4 regions of the Ruegeria sp. CF4 genome follow, and region 3 is predicted to be linked to each of the others. Evidence: riboswitches for the same ligand, from Rfam matches in the RefSeq annotation. Region 3 holds a riboswitch; each other region holds the start of a gene.
What was found. Region 3 has a riboswitch for cobalamin ahead of ACR0NF_RS12420 (DUF1636 family protein). Riboswitches for the same ligand answer to the same signal wherever they lie in the genome.
Positions count from the first base shown of each region.

Region 1 (4,719 bases), on a different contig from region 3:
GAGACCAGACGTACACCGTTTTCAACTTCGACCAGAAGCTTGACGTCCCGATTGATCCGGATCAGTTCGGCCACATGGTCGAAAGTAGGGTAGCGGGCCAGAGCGTTCGCCACGTCCTGGGCCAACGCTGCCGAGGGCGCGCCAGCTGGGTTGCGCGTTGCCGCATAGGTCGTTTGCGTCGCAACGGGGGTTGAGACGTTGCTCTGCGTGGCTGCCGGCAAGCCGCCTCCCGGCCCTCCGTTTGGAGGAGGCATGGGCGCATCCTGAAGGCGTTTTATCAACTCCTCAGGGCTGGGCAGGTCGGCCACATGAGTGAGGCGGATCACGGCCATTTCGGCGGCCATCATCGCGTTGGGCGCGGCGGCAACCTCTTCGAGTGCCTTCAGCAGCATCTGCCACATGCGGGTCAACACGCGCATCGGCAGGGCATCTGCCATCTGCTGGCCCCGGGCGCGCTCATCGGGCGAGACGGTAGGGTCTTCGGCGGCGTCTGGCGTGATCTTCACCACCGAGACCCAATGGGTAATCTCGGCAAGATCACGCAGAACGGCCAGCGGGTCTGCCCCTTCGGCATATTGGGCGCTGAGCTCGGTCAGGGCACCGGCAGCGTCGCCGCGCAGGATCATATCAATCAGGTCGAGTACCCTGCCACGATCCGCCAAGCCCAGCATCGCGCGCACCTGATCGGCGCTGGTTTCGCCTGCGCCATGGCTGATCGCCTGATCCAGCAACGAGGTCGCGTCGCGGGCAGAGCCCTCGGCGGCGCGCGTGATCAGCGCCAGCGCATCTTCGGCGATTTGCGCGCTTTCGGCATCTGCGATCTTGCGTAGCAGGCCGATCATATCTTCGGGCTCGATCCGGCGAAGATCGAAGCGCTGACAGCGAGAAAGCACCGTGACCGGAACCTTGCGGATCTCGGTGGTGGCAAAGATGAACTTCACATGCTCGGGCGGTTCCTCAAGCGTCTTGAGCAGCGCGTTGAAGGCGCTGGTCGAGAGCATGTGAACCTCGTCGATGATGTAGATCTTGTAGCGGGCCGAGGCGGCGCGATATCGGACACTGTCGATGATCTCGCGAATATCATTCACGCCAGTACGGCTGGCGGCGTCCATCTCCATCACGTCGACATGGCGGCCCTCCATGATGGCCACGCAATGTTCACACTGGCCGCAAGGTTCGGTGGTGGGTTTGCCTTCGCCATCTGGGCCGATGCAATTCATGCCCTTGGCGATAATCCGGGCGGTGGTGGTTTTACCGGTGCCGCGGATGCCGGTCATGATGAAGGCCTGCGCGATGCGGTCGGCCTCGAACGCGTTTTTCAGCGTGCGCACCATGGCGTCCTGGCCAACCAGATCGGCGAAGGTTTCCGGGCGGTATTTTCGGGCAAGCACCTGGTAGGCGGGGCTGGGCGTGTCGGTCATGTCTGCTTTCGCGGATTCGAGTTCCGCCGCAGCGTAGAGGCCGCCGCCGTCCGCGTCCACCGCCCGACCGGATGATTTTCGTTTTGGAATGCGAGACGGGGCGGTTAAGATCAGACACTTGAAGACCAGTAGAAAGATCTTCTGATTAACGTTTCGGGGGGAACGTAGAATGTCTCAGATGATTATCCATGCACTTCAGGTTGGCGGAGGAACGCTCGCGCTGACATCGATGCCGGGTCGGGGTGGCGATTATCAAGGCGATCTGGATGCCGTGGCCGATTGGAAGCCCGGCCTGATCCTTTCAATGGCAACCGAGGTCGAGATGATACTCGATGGCGCCAGAGACTTCGGTATCGACGTCCGGAACCGTGCCTGCCGATGGGTTCATCTGCCGGTCGAGGACTATGGCACGCCATCACCCGAGGTGGACGAACGTTGGGTCGAAGTCAGTGCCGCAGTGCGTCATGCGCTGTCCGGTGGCGGACGCATTTTGATTCACTGCAAGGGCGGATGTGGTCGATCTGGTATGGCTGTACTGCGTTTGATGATAGAATGCGGCGAGCATCCGGATGCAGCGTTGCAAAGGCTGCGCGCGTTGCGCCCCTGCGCTGTTGAAACCGACGAGCAGATGGAATGGGCGATCGCGCCCGCCGGTATTCTGGCTGTGGGCTGACTTGTCAGGCAGACGGTCGGTATTCGGGTTGCACCGACGTAGTCTGGGCAAGCGTCAACACTTCGAGCATCGCGCATGGCGGGTTCGACAAGATATTTGTCGACAGTGCTTCGGTCTCGGTGCCGAACAAAAGGTCTGCGTAGCTGTCCAGATGCTCTATCGCTTCGTCTGATCCAGCGCCGCAGAACACTCTGATTTCGTCGGCGCGCGCGCGAAAACGGGCGGTGCACCCGTCCGAACAATGCGCCAGTTCGCTACTGCCCTGAATCTCGAATTCTGTAGTCGCCGCAGGGGCTGATTCCGCCATCGAGGTGGCCAGCGCCCGTGCGATTCGCGCCAAAGCCGGACAGGTTTTCCCCGTCCTTTGGCAAATTGTTGCCGAGAACTGGTGGGTTCCGGTTTTCCATATCATGATGCGCCCTCCGCGCGTGGGCTGAGGGTGTGAAACAGGTGGGACAGCACAGTGCAGTCTGGACCTGCCCGGACACCCCGCCCGAGTTTCAGTTTCGGTTCCGATGGCAGGTCTCCTGACTTGCGGGTCATCGCTTTGCCGACCTTCCCAGCCCTCAAGGCCAGTGGCGCTACGGCATTGCTCTCCGCTTACAGTTGCGGGGGCAGTCGCGGATTTGGTCCGTTCCGGATATTACCGGGCAGGGCCGCACCGTGTTCCCTTTTCATCCCGGCCTCGAACGAGGGCGCGGGAACCATCACCACATCGCTAGCGGTTGCGCACTTCCCGAGTCAAGCGGATTGAATGCCACAAGCTTACCTTTGGTCCAGCCACGTCAACCTTGACTCGAACGCGATCGAGTGAACTGATCGGTTCAGATAACGCATGAGGATCAGATGTTGGACGCGCGGCAAACCGTGATGACCGAGGAGTTCCGGTTTCCCGCCGGGTCCGCGATGCTGTCCGCCCGCTTGTATCTGCCTGCGACCGATCCGGAAACGGTTGTGGTCATTAACAGTGCCACAGGCGTGCCACGAGACTATTATCAGCATTTTGCGCGTTGGCTGGCAGCTGAGCGCGGGATGGCCTGCCTGACCTACGATTATCGGGATTTTGGTCACTCGCTGACCGGGCCGCAGAAGGCCTCGACCGTGACAATGGCAGACTGGGCGCTGGTCGATATCCCTGCTGCACGGGCCGAGATGCGGCGGCGGTTTCCGGGTGCCAAGCTATGGAGTATTGGCCACTCGCTTGGTGCGATGCTTGGGCCGGTGCAATCGGATATCGAACAGATAGATCGGATGATCTGCGTCTGTTCAGGTCTAGTGACGCTCAAAGATCACCCGTGGCCTTACCGCGCGCTGGCTGCGTTGTTCTGGTATGGCCATGTGCCGTTGTTGGTCCGTGCTCTGGGATATCTGCCGGGCAAGGCGGTCGGTTTTGGTGAGGATCTGCCCGCGTTGATCTATTGGCAATGGCGCAAGTGGTGCACGGCTCCCGACAGCTATCTGCCCGAGATCGGAGAGACGCTGCCTCAGGCCCGTTGGTCCACCGCAGGCGGGCGTGTTGATCTGTTCGCCTTTGAAGATGATGAGATGGTACCACCCGCAGCCGTGTGGCGGCTGGCCGATCTTTACGGCTCAAATGCCCATCGTCACCTGTTGTCGCCGCAGGAATTTGGTTTGCCAAAAGTTGGACATATCGGAGCGTTCGCCCGACGAAACGCAGCGGTTTGGCCCCGCCTGATCGACTGACCAGACGGGACGTTGCCTCACAGCTTCTTGCGCGACTTTTTCTGCTGCGTGACACTACGCACCATCTTGCCGAACGCTTTGTCCCGCGCGCGGGATTGAGCGATGGTTTCCGAGTTGCGCTGATCCTCGCGCCGCAACTTACGCCAACGCTCCAGCCGGGACGGGTCAAGCGTGCCGCTTTGGACCGCGACCTGAACCGCACAGCCGGGCTCGGTTTCGTGCTGGCAATCCGAGAAACGGCAATTCAGGCTCAGCTCCGTGAGGTCCGAGAAGACCTCATCGACTCCGTCCTGTGCATCCAGCAAACGCAGCGCCCGCATGCCGGGCGTATCGATCAGCCAGCCACCATTGCGCATCTGATGTAACGCGCGCGCGGTCGTGGTGTGCCGGCCCCGTGCGTCATCCTCGCGAATGCCCGCCGTGGCTTTTTCCTGCCCGGTCATGCCATTGGCCAGCGTGGTTTTACCCACTCCGGATGAGCCCAGCAGCGCACCGGTCTGACCCTTTGGGCACCACGAAAGAACCTGTTCGATCGCAGCCGGGTCCAGTGCATTGATCGCCAACACAGTCAGAAACGGATCGATGGCTTGCGCCTTTTTCACAAAGGTCTCGGGTGCATCGGAATTGTCGGCCTTGGTCAGCACGATCACCGGATAACACCCGGCCTGATGCGCAAGCGCCAGATAGCGTTCCAGCCGGGGCAGACTGAAATCGGCATTGCATGAGCTGACGATGAACAACACATCGACATTCGCGGCGATTAATTGTGCCGAAGCACCTGTGCCCGCAGCGCGACGCTGCAGCAGGCTGCGCCGGTCCAGCAGGTGGTGCACGCGTCTATCATTGTCTGCCAACACCCAGTCCCCAACCGCATAGTCGCCGGTGGGGTGGTTGGGGGTCAGCAACGGGATCTCGCCGTTG
Region 1 covers NZ_JBQFRJ010000007.1:125,916-130,634, forward strand. Annotated here, with positions in the region: gene ACR0NF_RS15445 (DNA polymerase III subunit gamma/tau) at 1-1,421, opposite strand, end outside; gene ACR0NF_RS15450 (protein-tyrosine phosphatase family protein) at 1,591-2,094, shown strand; gene ACR0NF_RS15455 (hypothetical protein) at 2,099-2,506, opposite strand; cobalamin riboswitch at 2,595-2,818, opposite strand; gene ACR0NF_RS15460 (alpha/beta hydrolase family protein) at 2,941-3,798, shown strand; gene rsgA (ribosome small subunit-dependent GTPase A) at 3,816-4,719, opposite strand, start outside.
Region 1: it holds a riboswitch for cobalamin, as region 3 does, so the genes downstream of both, ACR0NF_RS15455 (hypothetical protein) here and ACR0NF_RS12420 (DUF1636 family protein) in region 3, are expected to answer to the same signal.

Region 2 (4,719 bases), on a different contig from region 3:
TGATCTCGACGATCCGGCGACCGGCCTCAAGGAACAGCTCTTTGCGGTCCGCGTGTGTGGCAAGGGTCGAGCCGTTGCCCGGCAGTGCCAGACCCAGCGCCTCGGCCAGACAGTTCATCGAGTTGGCAGTGAACATGCCCGAACACGAGCCGCAGGTGGGGCAGGCGTTTTCCTCGATATGCTGAACCTGTTCGTCGGTGAAGCGGTCGTCAGCAGCGGCTACCATCGCATCCACAAGGTCGATTTTCTTGGCGTCCAGATCGGCGATATCGATCTTGCCCGCTTCCATCGGACCACCCGAGACGAAGATGGCCGGGATGTTCAGGCGCATGGCCGCCATCAACATGCCGGGGGTGATCTTGTCGCAGTTCGAGATACAGACCATCGCGTCGGCGCAATGCGCGTTGACCATGTATTCCACCGAATCCGCGATCACCTCACGCGAGGGCAGCGAATACAGCATCCCGTCATGGCCCATGGCGATGCCATCATCGACCGCGATGGTGTTGAACTCTTTCGCGACACCGCCGGCTGCCTCGACCTCGCGCGCGACCATCTGGCCGAGGTCCTTCAAGTGGACGTGACCGGGCACAAACTGGGTGAACGAGTTTACGATAGCGATGATCGGTTTGCCGAAATCATCGTCGCCCATACCGGTGGCGCGCCACAAACCGCGGGCACCGGCCATGTTGCGGCCATGGGTAGAGGTTCTGGATCGGTACAATGGCATGATGCTGTTTCCCTTTTGCCTCGGGTTGCATGTCTTGGGGTTCGTACGTTATAGCGCACGTATCACATGTGCGCTATAACGTACAAGAGGATTCGGAAGTTGATGATATGGCACCGGACGACATAACGCTGAAATTACGGGACGTGCGGACGGCGTCCGGGCTGAGCCTGTCGAAGGTGGCTGAAATGACCGGGGTCAGCAAAGCCATGCTGGGCCAGATAGAGCGCGGCGAATCCAGCCCCACCATCGCGACCTTGTGGAAAATCGCCAAAGGCTTCCAGCTACCACTCAGCGCGCTGATCGATACGGCGCTGGGCGACCCGTCTGTTTTCCAGACCGTGACCTTCCCCGGGACCATAGAGGTCAAGATCGTCTTTCCCTTCGACCCCGCCCTAGGGGCCGAGACATTTCACGTCAGCTTGCATCCGAACCAAAGCCACGAATCCCCCGCCCATGCCGCTGGTGTGACCGAGGAGGTGTTTGTTCTTTCAGGTACGCTCGAGATTCTACGCGATCGGGAATGGGTATCTTTGCAGGCCGGACAGGGCTTGCGCTTTGCCGCTGATATCCCCCATGGATACCGCGCGGGTGCAGAGGGTGCCGCATTCCTGAACATGCACCACTACGCCCAGCACAACGAGTATTCTGAAAACGGCAAGGCCCATTCATGACTGCAGTTCTCGACAGCCTCACCATCGTCGACGCTATTGGCTCGTTTGGGGCTTTGATCGTGGTCGCGGCCTATTTTGCGACACAGATGCGGATGATGAACTCTGACGATCTCGCGTTTCCGGTGGTGAACCTCTTGGGGTCGGTTCTGATCGTCTATTCGCTGCTCGAGAATTTCAATCTGGCGTCGATGCTGATCGAGGGGTTCTGGATTCTGATCAGCATGATCGGGATCATTCAGCATTTCAGGTTGCGCCGCGCAAAGTAGTGCGCGGCGCGGGATGTTTAGGCTGCGCTGAGAAGACGTGGCGTGAACAGGCCGAGCTTGTTCAGACCCTTCATGGATTTCGCAGCCGCAAGAACGGCAAGATCGGCCAGGGGCTCAATCAGGATAACCATCATGTAAGCTCCGCCAAAGCTGGCCACGGCGGCGATGTTTTCGGCACCGAAACCCTGACCGTAGAACGCCCAGAAGGCCACCCATAGTACGACACCACCCTGATAGGCGGTCGACAGCGCAAGTGCCTGAGAATACTTGAGGTCAACATAGGCCGTATTCGGCGCAATGACGCGGTTTGCCAACGCCTGCAGGGCAAACAGAGGCACCAGCAACGTCGTCATGTTCATTCCGAACTGGGGCAGATCGAAGGGTGCCAAGAAAAACCCTTGAACAAAGAGGCCCAGGATCAGACCAATCGCAGCCGGGGCGGCACCGAACAAAAGAAACAGTGTCGAGCCCAGAATAAAGTGCACCTCTGACACTCCCACCGGGAAATGAGGCAGAACTTCAAAGAATGTGAAAACAAGGCCGGTTGTCAGGGCAGACCGCACTGCAAGGCTTGCAACACCACTGTTTTTGACGCTCTCCCACGCCAGCTTCAGACTATAAAGCCCTGCCCCGGCCGCGGTGGCATAGCTCAGGACAAGTTTGGCGCCGTTAACGACGCCCGGTTCGATATGCATAGTTTGTTCTCCTTACCGTCACACCCGACGGTAGAAACGTGTTGAAATTGGGCGGATGCCCGGTTTGTGCATGGCAGGTCTCCTGACTCGCGGATTAGGATCGATCCCGGCCTTCCCAACCGATCATTTCGGTCAGTGGCCCTGATGGGGCGATACTCCGCTTACAGTTGCGGGGGCAGTTCCGGAATTGACAGGATTTGTCGCACCGGATTCCCTTTTCATCCCTCTGGGGAAACCCCATTGGGAACCATGTCGCACAGATTTCTGCCACAGAATGCTGCCTGTCAAGCACGCCAAGCATGTGGTTGGAAAAAAACGTTCCCCGCGCGGGTTCTGAGCTGCGGCGTGACTTGAACGTTTGGCCGTGCCCATATAGGGAAAATCCAAGCTCGCTCAGGGGAGGCTTTGATGCAGGACGATCCGAAAACTCTCGTATCCACAGACTGGCTGGCCGCGCATCTCAAGGACCCGGATCTGCGGATTTTGGACGGGTCCTGGTATCTGCCCGCGCAGAACCGCGATGCGAAGGCCGAGTATGATGCAGGCCATATCCCCGGTGCGCGGTTCTTTGACATTGATGACATTGCCGATCACCGTTCGGACCTGCCGCATATGGCACCTCCGGTCGAGAAATTCATGTCCCGCCTGCGGGCGATGGGGGTGGGCGACGGCCATCAGGTCGTGGTCTATGACGGGGCTGGGCTGATGTCTGCCGCACGCGTCTGGTGGCTGTTCCGTTTGATGGGTCAGGACAATATTGCCGTTCTGGATGGGGGGCTGCCGAAATGGCAGGCCGAAGGTCGCGAGATCGAGGACCTGCCGCCCGTCGTTCGCGATCGCCATATGACCGTTCGCGTACAAAACCATCTGGTGCGTGACGTGACGCAGGTTTCAGCTGCGGCCAAGCTGAACGATCATGAGATCATCGATGCGCGCTCAACTGACCGCTTTGCCGGAACAGCGCCAGAACCACGCGAAGGTTTGCGCTCGGGTCATATTCCGGGCTCTCACAATGTGCCCTTTGGTACGCTGCTGAATGCAAATGGCACCATGAAGTCGCCCGAAGAGTGCCGCGCCATATTCGAGGCCGCAGGCGTAGATCTGTCGAAACCCGCAATCACATCCTGCGGCTCGGGCGTCACGGCTGCGATCCTCAGCCTTGCGCTTGAGCGCATGGGTAAAAAAGATCATTCGCTTTATGACGGCTCCTGGGCTGAATGGGGTGCCTTCCCAACCCTGCCCGTCGCAACCGGAGAGAACTGATGTTCGAGAACCTCAAGCCACAGCCAGCCGACAAGATTCTGGCGCTGATGCAGATATATCGCGATGACCCGCGCGATCAGAAAATTGACCTGGGGGTTGGCGTTTATAAAAACGCTGAGGGCATCACCCCGGTCATGCGCGCCGTGAAAGCGGCTGAAAAGCGCATTCTGGAAGAGCAGGAGACCAAGGCCTATACCGGTTTGGCCGGTGACCCAGCCTATGCCGATGCCATGATCGGTCTGATTTTGGGTACATCGGTCCCGCGCGCCAACATCGCCGCCGTGGCGACGCCGGGCGGCACCGGTGCTTGCCGTCAGGCGTTTGAGATGATCCGCATGGCCAATCCGTCGGCCCGTGTTTTTGTGTCTAACCCGACTTGGCCGAACCATCTGTCGATCCTGAATTATCTGGGAATCGAGACGGTCCAGTATCGTTATTTCGACGGTGAAACCCGCGGCGTCGATTTCGACGGCATGATCGAGGACCTGAAAACCGCCAATGCGGGCGATGTGGTTCTGCTGCACGGCTGCTGTCACAACCCGACCGGAGCCAACCTGAACATGGTGCAGTGGCAGGAGGTCGTGAACCTGATCAACGAGCGAGGCCTCGTAGCGATGATCGATATCGCCTATCAGGGCTTCGGCGACGGCCTTGAAGAGGATGCGCAGGCGACCCGTCTGGTTGCCTCATCGGTCAAGCGTTGCCTGATCGCGGCGTCCTGCTCGAAGAACTTCGGCGTCTACCGCGAACGGACCGGTCTGCTGATGGCGATCAGCGACGATGCGGCGCAAACGGCTCTGAACCAATCGACACTGGCTTTCCTGAACCGTCAGAACTACTCGTTTCCGCCAGATCATGGTGCGCGCGTGGTAACGACGATCCTGAATGATGACGCGCTGCGCGCCGACTGGGCCGCCGAGCTGGAAGAGGTCCGCTTGTCCATGCTGGGTCTGCGTCAGCAACTGGCTGACGAATTGCAACGTCTCAGCGGGTCGGATCGTTTCGGTTTTGTCGCACAGCACCGCGGCATGTTCTCGCGCCTTGGTGCGGCACCTGAACTGGTCGAGCAACTGCGCAACGATCACGGGATCTAC
Region 2 covers NZ_JBQFRJ010000002.1:1,238-5,956, forward strand. Annotated here, with positions in the region: gene ilvD (dihydroxy-acid dehydratase) at 1-730, opposite strand, end outside; gene ACR0NF_RS06640 (helix-turn-helix domain-containing protein) at 838-1,401, shown strand; gene ACR0NF_RS06645 (CBU_0592 family membrane protein) at 1,398-1,667, shown strand; gene ACR0NF_RS06650 (energy-coupling factor ABC transporter permease) at 1,685-2,362, opposite strand; cobalamin riboswitch at 2,418-2,629, opposite strand; gene sseA (3-mercaptopyruvate sulfurtransferase) at 2,771-3,625, shown strand; gene ACR0NF_RS06660 (amino acid aminotransferase) at 3,625-4,719, shown strand, end outside.
Region 2: it holds a riboswitch for cobalamin, as region 3 does, so the genes downstream of both, ACR0NF_RS06650 (energy-coupling factor ABC transporter permease) here and ACR0NF_RS12420 (DUF1636 family protein) in region 3, are expected to answer to the same signal.

Region 3 (4,719 bases):
CCGGTTACAGTGATGACGAATACGGCCCCCGCTGCAGCACCTGAAGACAGGCCAAACAGAAATGGATCCGCCAGATCGTTGCGTGTGGTGGTCTGCAGTACGACGCCAACGATACCCAGGCCCGCGCCGATCACCGCTGCAAACAATGCGCGTGGCAGGCGCAGGTCGAAGACGATCCGATGCATCGGAGACATCTCTCCTCCGGTCAGGCCGGTGCCCAGAAGGATCGCCTCGAATGTGTCCGTGATCGGAATCGAGGTGGTTCCATAGATAGTCGAGATCAGCAAAAGGGCAGCCAGAACGACCGCCCCCAGCAAGAGTATCAGGCCCAATCGGCCCATATCAGTTGAGATCCGGATGCATGGCCTTGGCCATTTTCGAGATCGCAGCAATATTCGCCGGTCCCGGAGTGAGCTCTTCATAGCGCAGGCCGATCCAGCGTTCGTTCTTGACGGCATCTGTCTGCGACATCACAGGGTGTTCCTGCAGGAACTTGAAGGTATCTGCCGCGCCATTGCCGGTCTGATAATCCAGTAGCACCAGAAATTCAGGGTTGGCTGCGGCAACCGCTTCCCAAGAGGTACGGCCCCAGCTTGTATCCATGTCGTGCGTAACGCTTTCTCCTCCAGCCGCTGCGATCATGGCGTCAGGAATGGCGAACTTACCCGCCGTAAAGGGCGCATCAGCAGGGCCGTCCAACAGGAACACGCGTGGTTTGGCCAGATCAGCGGTCCGAGCTTCGATTGCTGTCAACTCGTCTTTCCAGCCCGACACAAGCGCTTCGGCCTTGTCCTCGACATGCATGACCTTGCCCAGACGCAAAACATCGTCGAACAGCAGGTTCATGCTGGCTTCGGGGCGATCCTTGTCCAGATGGACGCAGCTTTCGGTCAGGATCATAGTCCTGATGCCGAATGGCTCCAGTGTGCCGGGGGTCACATCTCCGCCCGGCTTCATACCGTAATACCAACCGGCAAAGAACAGGTCAGGTTCGACCGCAACAAGATTTTCGACAGTCGGGTATTTCGGCGCGAGTTCAGGGATATCGCCGCGCAGCGTGTCGAACTCGGGGCTGGTCTTATACCATCCGGTGATGCCGGTCAGACCGACGATCTTGTCCTGCAGACCCAGCGCAAAGGCCATGTCGGTCATATTCATATCATGCACGACCAGACGTTCTGGCGCGGCATCAAAGACAAGCGGCTCACCGCAATTGTCAACCGTCACCTCTTGCGCAGCGGCGCCGCTTGCCATGGCAGTGACCAGCGCCACGGACCAGATTTGCTTCATTGATAGTCTCCTGAGTTTATGTGGAAAGCGTTGTTCTTCGGATGTCCAGAACGGGGATCATGCGGCCTTCGTGATGAAAGCGCAGGTAATCGACACCGAAGGTTTCGCGCACACGTTCCGATGTCAGTACCTCGTCGACCGAACCAAACCCGGTCAGGCGCGTGGATTTCATCAGAGCAACGTGGGTGGCGAATTCAGGGATCATGACCAAATCATGCACGATCATGACGACAGTAATACCCAGATCAGCGACCAGAGACAGCATCCGCCCCTTCGCATCGGGATCCAAATGATTGGTCGGCTCGTCAAGAAACAGCAAAGTCGGGTTCTGTGCCAGCGCCCGAGCGATATGCGCGCGCTGACGCTCACCACCCGACAGTTGGGCCATCTTCTTGTCAGCCAGCGCGCCAAGGCCCGTAATCTCCAATATACGGCTGAGTTCCTGCGCGTGTTCACCTGCAGATCGGTCCGCGCGGATCGGAATCTGTCCGAGCGCCACATAATCCCGCAGCGACAAGCGCCCGTCAGGCATCTCTTGCTGACTGACCACCGCGATCATCCGAGCACGCTCTTTTGCCGAGAGTTGCTTGAGGCTGCGCCCCTTGAGCAAAACATCCCCTAGTGCCAGCCCTTCCGCCCCACACAGCAAATTCAGCAGTGTGGTTTTACCTGCACCGTTGGGGCCCGCGATTGCCAGTATTGACCCTTCGGACAGCTCAAAGGATACGCCTTGCAGCAGTATGTCCCCATTCAAGGCATAATATTCGAGATCCGAAGCCACCAGAAACGGCTGGACGGTCATATCGAAACCTCCTGACTGATCGGGGGCATGCGAGACAAGGTTTTGGTGTAAAGGGCACGCGGACGCTCGCTGGCCTTGGTCCAGCCATCCGGGCTCTGTTGATATTGATGGGCAAACTCGGCCAGGGCTTCGACGTCAATCAATGTCTGGATATCACCAAATAGATACTGCGCCTTGCCGACCGCTTGAAAGCCTACGGTCACGGGATGCGCGCATCCTGCCATGCAATCGACAGCCCGGATCGCAAAATGCTCGGGCAGCTTCGATTGAAGCGTATCATGCACTCCATCCACTGATTGCGCGGCCGCACAGGTCGAACAGATCAGAACAAAATGATCAGGTGCGCCAGGCATATAACCCTCCGCCTCTGCCCAAACGCAGTGCGAAGGTGCTGATTACAGAAACACGTGTATCACGTGCCATCAAAGCCTCCTTCCAGGACGCCCCGCCCCGGCTTGGTTGAACAACTGATGGCAGGTCTCCTGACTCGCGGGTCGGTGCTTGGCCATCCTTCCCGACCCTTGGGGCCAGTGGCTGTTTGGCTTCGCTCGCCGCTTACAGTTGCGGGGGCAGTTACGGGTTTGGCCAGTGTAGACCGCACCGTATTCCCTTTTCATCCCACGGGCGCACCCTTGGGAACCATCACCGGATTCAGTGCCTGAGATCGATGAATGCGTCAATACGAAAGTTATCACGCGTTACCGGTCGGCCGGACACAATCGCGCCACCCGCTCTTTCACGTCTCGGTTGGATTGGATAAGAGGGATCAACCCCTGCAAAGATGCGCGGGACAAACCCTCAGCGCTAAACAATCAGGAGCCCGCTCATGCCGTATCACCGCCTCGCTCTGGTAGCTGTGCTGGCAATTTCATCAACAAATTCGGCGCTGGCGCAATCTGCTGACGACAACCCCTCGGAACTGTTGCTGGAGCTCAATACCGTGCAAAAGGTGAACGGCGCCTGCCGCTTGACCTTTCTGGTTCAGAACGAAACCGGAAGCGATATCGAGAAGGCAGCTTTTGAGACCGTCATTTTCGACAGCTCGGGCCGTGTCGTTACGCTTTCTCTGTTCGATTTTCGGGATCTGCCGGCAGACCGTCCGCGCGTGCGTCAGTTCGGCCTGCCCGATCTCAACTGCGACTCGATCGGGCGCGTTCTGATCAATGGCGCAAACAGCTGCGTTGTCGACGGCTCAGAAAGCGATATCTGTGCAACAGGACTGAACCTTACCAGCCGGATAGATGTGGAGCTTTTGGGATGAACGCGCTTGAAGCATTGCGCCAGATCGTGGCTCTGGGCGGGCCAGTGGTGGCCATTCTGATCGTGATGTCAGTGCTGGCTCTGGCCGTCACGCTTTACAAACTGTGGCAATTCACCGTGACCGGAGTTGGACGACATCGGGTGCTGTCCCAGGCCCTGACGGCATGGGATGCCGGGGATCATCAGACTGCACGCGCGCGATTGGCGAAAAGCCACAGTTATCTGGCCCCATTGGTCGGTGCAGCCATGGATGCGCCCGATCTACCCGGTCTCGATGATCGTCTGGATGCTGAAGCCGGATTGGCCCTGGCAGGGCTGGAGCGCGGTTTTCGCCTTCTTGACACCGTTGCCCAACTCGCGCCTTTGCTGGGGCTGTTCGGGACCGTTCTGGGTATGATCGAAGCGTTCCAAAGCCTGCAACAGGCAGGCAGCTCCATTGACCCGTCGCTGCTTGCGGGTGGCATCTGGGTGGCGCTGATCACCACCGCCGTGGGGCTGGCGGTTGCGATGCCGACCTCAATGGTTCTGTCATGGTTCGAAAGCCGCACCGCGCGCGAGCGGGTCTTTGCAGACAAAGCACTGCGGACCGTGTTGGTACCAGGTCAGCTCGCCAAAGAGGCCGAGGCCATTTCAGCCGTGCCGGAACATGCGTAACCGGGCGCCATTTGTCCGGCGGACCCTGTCGATGACGCCACTCATCGATGTGATCTTTCTGCTTTTGCTGTTCTTCATGCTGACCTCGACCTTCTCAAAATTCGGCGAGATCGAGCTGAGCAGCACGACTGGCGGAACCGCGCAAACCAGCGAACCGTCTGAGCGGGTCTTTCTACAGCTCGGTGCGGAACGTCTTGTGTTGAACGGCACGGCGATAACCTTGGACGATCTCGCGACCGAGATCGAAACCGGGCAGGTGCTCGTCAGCCTCGATACCGATGTCACGGCCCAACGCCTGACGGATCTGTTGGTTCGGCTGCGCGGGCGCGAGGGGCTCAGCGTTCTGGTGCTGGAGTGAGCCGATGATCCGCCAGACCGCCCCCCGCCGAAAACGCGATTCAACCATAGCTCTGATCAACGTCGTCTTTCTGATGCTGATCTTCTTTCTGATCACCGGTACCATCGCACCACCACTGGACCCTGACCTCGACCTTGTGGACACGTCAGAGCTCGAAGGGCGCGAACCGCCCGACGCGCTGGTTCTGCACAAGGATGGAACGCTGAGCTTTCGCGGAACACCTACCGATGCCGAGACCTTCATGGCCGATCATGATGAAGGGCCGGTACGGATCGTTCCGGATCGTGACGCTCCGGGTGCGCGCCTGATCGAAGTCACGGGCCTGTTGCGCCGCAATGGTGCGCCTTCCGTGTTT
Region 3 covers NZ_JBQFRJ010000005.1:3,627-8,345, reverse strand. Annotated here, with positions in the region: gene ACR0NF_RS12435 (FecCD family ABC transporter permease) at 1-341, opposite strand, end outside; gene ACR0NF_RS12430 (ABC transporter substrate-binding protein) at 343-1,290, opposite strand; gene ACR0NF_RS12425 (ABC transporter ATP-binding protein) at 1,307-2,092, opposite strand; gene ACR0NF_RS12420 (DUF1636 family protein) at 2,089-2,445, opposite strand; cobalamin riboswitch at 2,548-2,751, opposite strand; gene ACR0NF_RS12415 (hypothetical protein) at 2,919-3,353, shown strand; gene ACR0NF_RS12410 (MotA/TolQ/ExbB proton channel family protein) at 3,350-4,006, shown strand; gene ACR0NF_RS12405 (ExbD/TolR family protein) at 4,038-4,364, shown strand; gene ACR0NF_RS12400 (ExbD/TolR family protein) at 4,369-4,719, shown strand, end outside.

Region 4 (4,719 bases), on a different contig from region 3:
TGGCCAGCCGCATCGTCGGCATCCGCCCGTCGGGTCCGCCTCCACGGTGCCATCCCGCCGCGAAAGCGCCGAGGTCGCTGTCGGAAAAGGACAGCACCACCAAATCCGCCGGGCTTTGGCCCAGATCGGTCGGGGTTTCCGTTTCCTCTAACCCGTGGCTTTCGCGGAAGACGACGTGCATGGCTTTACTCGGCTGCCTCGGTCACACCCACGAGGATATCGCGGATTTCGGCCTCTTTGATATCGTCATGCTCGGCAATGACGACTAGACGCGAGCGGCGCTCCTCGCCGGGTTCCCAAGGGCGGTCATACTGATGGCGCACGCGCGCACCGACGGCCTGAACCAGCAGGCGCATGGGCTTGCCTTGAACGGCGGCATAGCCTTTGACGCGCAGGATGTTCAGTTCTTTGGCCAGACGTTCGATTTTCGTCACCAGATCGAGCGGATCGCTCTGTTCGGGCAACTCGACGATGATGCTTTCGAAATCGTCATGTTCGTGATCGTGATGGCCGTCGTGATGCGATGGGCGTGCGTCCATGTCATCCTCGGCGGCGGCTTCCAGACCCAACACGACGCGGACGTCAACGACGCCCTCGGCCACTTCAACAACGGGCAGGGGGCGCGGGGCCTCTGCAGCGATGACCTCTTTGGCCTTGGCGACACCTTCGGGACCGGCCAGATCAGGCTTGGTCAGCAGGATGATATCGGCGCAGGAAATCTGATCTTCGAACACTTCGGACAGCGGCGTTTCATGATCAATCGAGTCATCGGCCATGCGCTGGGCATCCACCGCCTCGACATTCGGGGCAAAGCGACCGGCAGCGACCGCCTCGGCATCGGCCAGCGCGATGACACCATCGACGGTGATTTTCGAACGGATATCAGGCCAGTCGAAGGCCTTTAGCAGCGGTTTCGGCAGCGCCAGACCGCTGGTTTCGATCAGGATGTGATCAGGGCGCGGCTCCAGCGCCATCAGCACTTCGATGGTCGGGATGAAATCGTCCGCCACGGTGCAGCAGATGCAGCCATTGGCCAGTTCCATGATGTTTTCCGCCGGGCAATCGGGGATCGCGCAGGATTTCAGGATATCGCCATCAACGCCAACATCGCCGAATTCATTGACCACAACGGCCAGACGCTTGCCCTGCGGGTTCTGCATCAGGTGGCGCACCAGCGTTGTCTTGCCCGAGCCCAGAAAGCCGGTGATCACAGTGACGGGAAGTTTCTCAAGGTTGCTCATTTCAGGGCTCCAATCGGGGGAATGCGGGCTGCGCAGTTCTTGCGGAAATGTTCGGGGCGCTCGCGCCATTTGACCAGACCATCCTCGGTCGCGAGGTATTTGGTGGCACCCTCCACGATCATGTCGACGTGGTCGGTTTCGTTGAGGTGTTCATACACGAAGGTCCAGCGATCCGGCCCCCCGCGCAAGACGATGGAACAGCCCTCATCGCAGTTCGACAAGCATTCCACGGCTTTCAAGGTGATCCCTTCGGGCAGATCGGCCTGCTCAAGCGCCTTGTGCAGAAGTGCACCGGGGCGCTGCGCATCATCTTCGACAGGCAGCCCGCGACGGCAGGTGGTGCAAACCAGCAGCTCGACCGGAGCGGTCTCGGTCATGTCTCTCATCCCCCCAAATCCTCTTCGTGGGGGACGGGGTTTCATGCGGGTCGCTTTTGACCCGACACCGGAACACCCCGTCCGGTTTAAATCTCGGGCGTTGGCAGGTCTCCCGGCTTGCGGATGTCAGAGGCGGGCCTCTGTCGGATGTCCCGCCTTCCCGGCCTTGCGGCCAGTGGCTTGGGCACCCTCTCCGTTCACGGTCGCGGGGGCGGCTGCGTTTGACGGAAAACCCGCTGACGCATTCCCTTTTCATCTGCGCACGCAGACACCAACGAAAGGGACATGCGGCACGCTTGGGCTGCTTGTCAAGCGAGTCGCGATGATCAGCGAAGAAGCAGGTAAAAAGCGACCTGTCGAGGTCGCTGGGCGGCATGATCCATCTGTGGTGACGTGTTGGCATGGATCACAAGACGCGAACAGGAGGATGCGGCGCATGAAAGTAGGGTTTATCGGGCTGGGAAATGTTGGGGGCAAGCTCTCGGGATCGCTGCTGCGTAACGGAATCGATTTGACGGTTCATGACCTGAACCCGGATCAGGTGACCCGATTTGTCACCGAGGGTGCCAAAGCCGCTGAAAGTCCGGCGCAGTTGATGCGTGATTGCGACGCGGTGATCACTTGCTTGCCTTCACCCGCCGCCTCGGACGCCGTGATGCAAGAGATGTTGCCCGAGGTCGGCCCCGGCAAAATCTGGATGGAGATGTCGACCACCGATGAGGCTGAGGTCAAACGCCTTGGTGCCATGGTCATCGAACAAGGCGGCGCAGCGGTGGATTGTCCGGTTTCAGGCGGATGTCACCGGGCTGCGACGGGCAATATCTCGATCTTCGCTGGCTGTGACCGCGAAACGTTCGAGCGTATTATGCCCTTCCTGACGACCATGGGGCGGCGCATTCTGCACACAGGTGAACTGGGGTCGGCCTCGGTGCTGAAAGTGCTGACCAACTATCTGGCCACCGCTAACCTGATCACCTGCGCCGAGGCTTTGGTGACCGCCAAAGCAGCTGGAATGGATCTTGGAACCACCTATGAGGCGATCAAGATTTCGTCGGGCACCTCGTTCGTGCACGAAACCGAAAGCCAGGTCATCTTGAACGGTTCACGCGATATCTCGTTCACCATGGACCTGGTGAAAAAGGATATCGGCCTGTTTCAGGAGGTTGCCGACCGCGCCGGTGTCCCCCTTGAGGTGAATCCGGTGATGATCAAGATATTCGAAGACGGCATCGCACGCTACGGCGAGCGCGAGTTGTCCCCGAACATCATCAAACGCCTCGAAGATGCGACCGGACTTGAGATTCAAGCACCGGGCTTTCCACCCGAAATGCTGGATGATGAACCCGAAGAGCCCGGCTATGAGGTCATTCCGCAAAACCGCGCTGCGCCGTAAGCCTGTCTGTTGTCATTGAGCCAAACCAAGTCGGCCGCTTGCAGCGGTCGGCCTGTTTCGGGTTGATCACTGACCGCATTCCGTGTCTTTGTTTGGGTAAATTTGGGAAATACGGAGCGTCCAGTGAAAACCCGCAGCCCGCACACCCATCGTGAGCTTGAACTTCTGGATGTTCTCCGTCGTCTGGGCGGGACAGCCCGAAACTCGGAACTGGCCAAAACACTAGGGGTCTCTGAAGAAACCGTGCGGCGCACGATCAAGTCGCTCTCAGCCTCGGGCGCGGTCGAACGTGTGCATGGCGGCGCTTATCTCGCCGGCACCCAAGGCGACCCCAGTTTTTTTCGCCGTATAGCGCAACACTCTGAAGAAAAGCGGTTGATCGCGGGGCATGTGGCGAGCCTGATACGGGACGGGATGACCGTCTTTCTGGATGTCGGCTCGACCACCGCTTATGTGGCCGAAGAGCTGCGGCAGTCGGGAAACCTGACCGTCGTGACCAACTCGATCGGGGTGGGGCAGACCCTGGCCGGAACCAATGGCAATCGTGTGCATTTGCTTGGGGGCGAACTGCAAAGCGATGAGCGCGGCGCATTCGGTCACGTCACGCATCGGCAGGTACAGCGTTATGCGTTTGACATCGCAGTGCTCAGCATCGATGCGATTTCGGCACGTCGAGGTTTCTTGTACCACAGTTCAGTTGAGGCAGACCTTGCGACTGTTGTCGCCAGCAACACCGACCGACTGTTTGTGGCTGCGGCGCATTTTAAGTTTGGTGAAACCGCGCCTTATGTCGGACCCGAGCCGCGTATGATCGATCTACTGGTCACGGACCAAGCACCTACCGGGGATGTTGCCAAGGCATTGAAGCAATGGGGTATTCGGATCGAGATTGCAGAAACCAATCACCGGCAAGCTGGCTAGTCGTTGCGCTTAAGCGTAGCCACAATCATTCAATCAGAGATCACGATGAGTGGATTGGAAAAATGGCAGCCCGTAGGGGAATCGAACCCCTCTTTCCAGGTTGAAAACCTGGCGTCCTAACCGATAGACGAACGGGCCACTTGGTCCAGACAAGCAAAGTGGCAGCCCGTAGGGGAATCGAACCCCTCTTTCCAGGTTGAAAACCTGGCGTCCTAACCGATAGACGAACGGGCCACGCTGGCTTGTGGAGGGCCTTTTACGGTTTACCTTCCCCCCCCGCAAGACGAAAAACGCAAGCCTGCGAAACTTTTTTGACCGTTTTCGAGGTGCGTTGAAACAGGTGTCAGACGGCCTCTGCCGCGTCTTCCAGCCGCAGCTGTACGCTCTGTCGGCCACCCCAGGTATTCACCTCAAGCCGACCCGCAAAATGGAACCGAGCGCCGCCGTGATTGGAAAGGCGATCCCCCAACGGACCCTCGAATGCGCCAAAGGCGATAGCGTCCAGCCCACCGGACATGCCGTCGGACAGGGACAGTTTCAGATGTGTCTCACCTACGCGTTTGGCAAAGCGCACCTGCAGGTCGGGCAGGGCATAGCGCGGGGCAGGAGCCGCAGCCCCGAATGGTCCTGCTTTTTCAATCTGTTCGATCAGATCGACCGTCGCGGCCCCGGGCATCAGCGCCCCGTCCAGTTTCAGGTCGGCTGGGCCACCTTGGCCCGCGCCCTGTTTGGCCAGAAGTTCCGATAGCCGCTCCATGGCAGGCTCCAGCTGATCGCGCATCACTGT
Region 4 covers NZ_JBQFRJ010000001.1:345,984-350,702, forward strand. Annotated here, with positions in the region: gene cobN (cobaltochelatase subunit CobN) at 1-181, opposite strand, end outside; gene cobW (cobalamin biosynthesis protein CobW) at 186-1,241, opposite strand; gene ACR0NF_RS01670 (DUF1636 family protein) at 1,238-1,618, opposite strand; cobalamin riboswitch at 1,704-1,909, opposite strand; gene ACR0NF_RS01675 (NAD(P)-dependent oxidoreductase) at 1,941-3,011, shown strand; gene ACR0NF_RS01680 (DeoR/GlpR family DNA-binding transcription regulator) at 3,135-3,932, shown strand; tRNA gene ACR0NF_RS01685 (tRNA-Glu) at 3,996-4,070, opposite strand; tRNA gene ACR0NF_RS01690 (tRNA-Glu) at 4,092-4,166, opposite strand; gene recJ (single-stranded-DNA-specific exonuclease RecJ) at 4,276-4,719, opposite strand, start outside.
Region 4: it holds a riboswitch for cobalamin, as region 3 does, so the genes downstream of both, ACR0NF_RS01670 (DUF1636 family protein) here and ACR0NF_RS12420 (DUF1636 family protein) in region 3, are expected to answer to the same signal.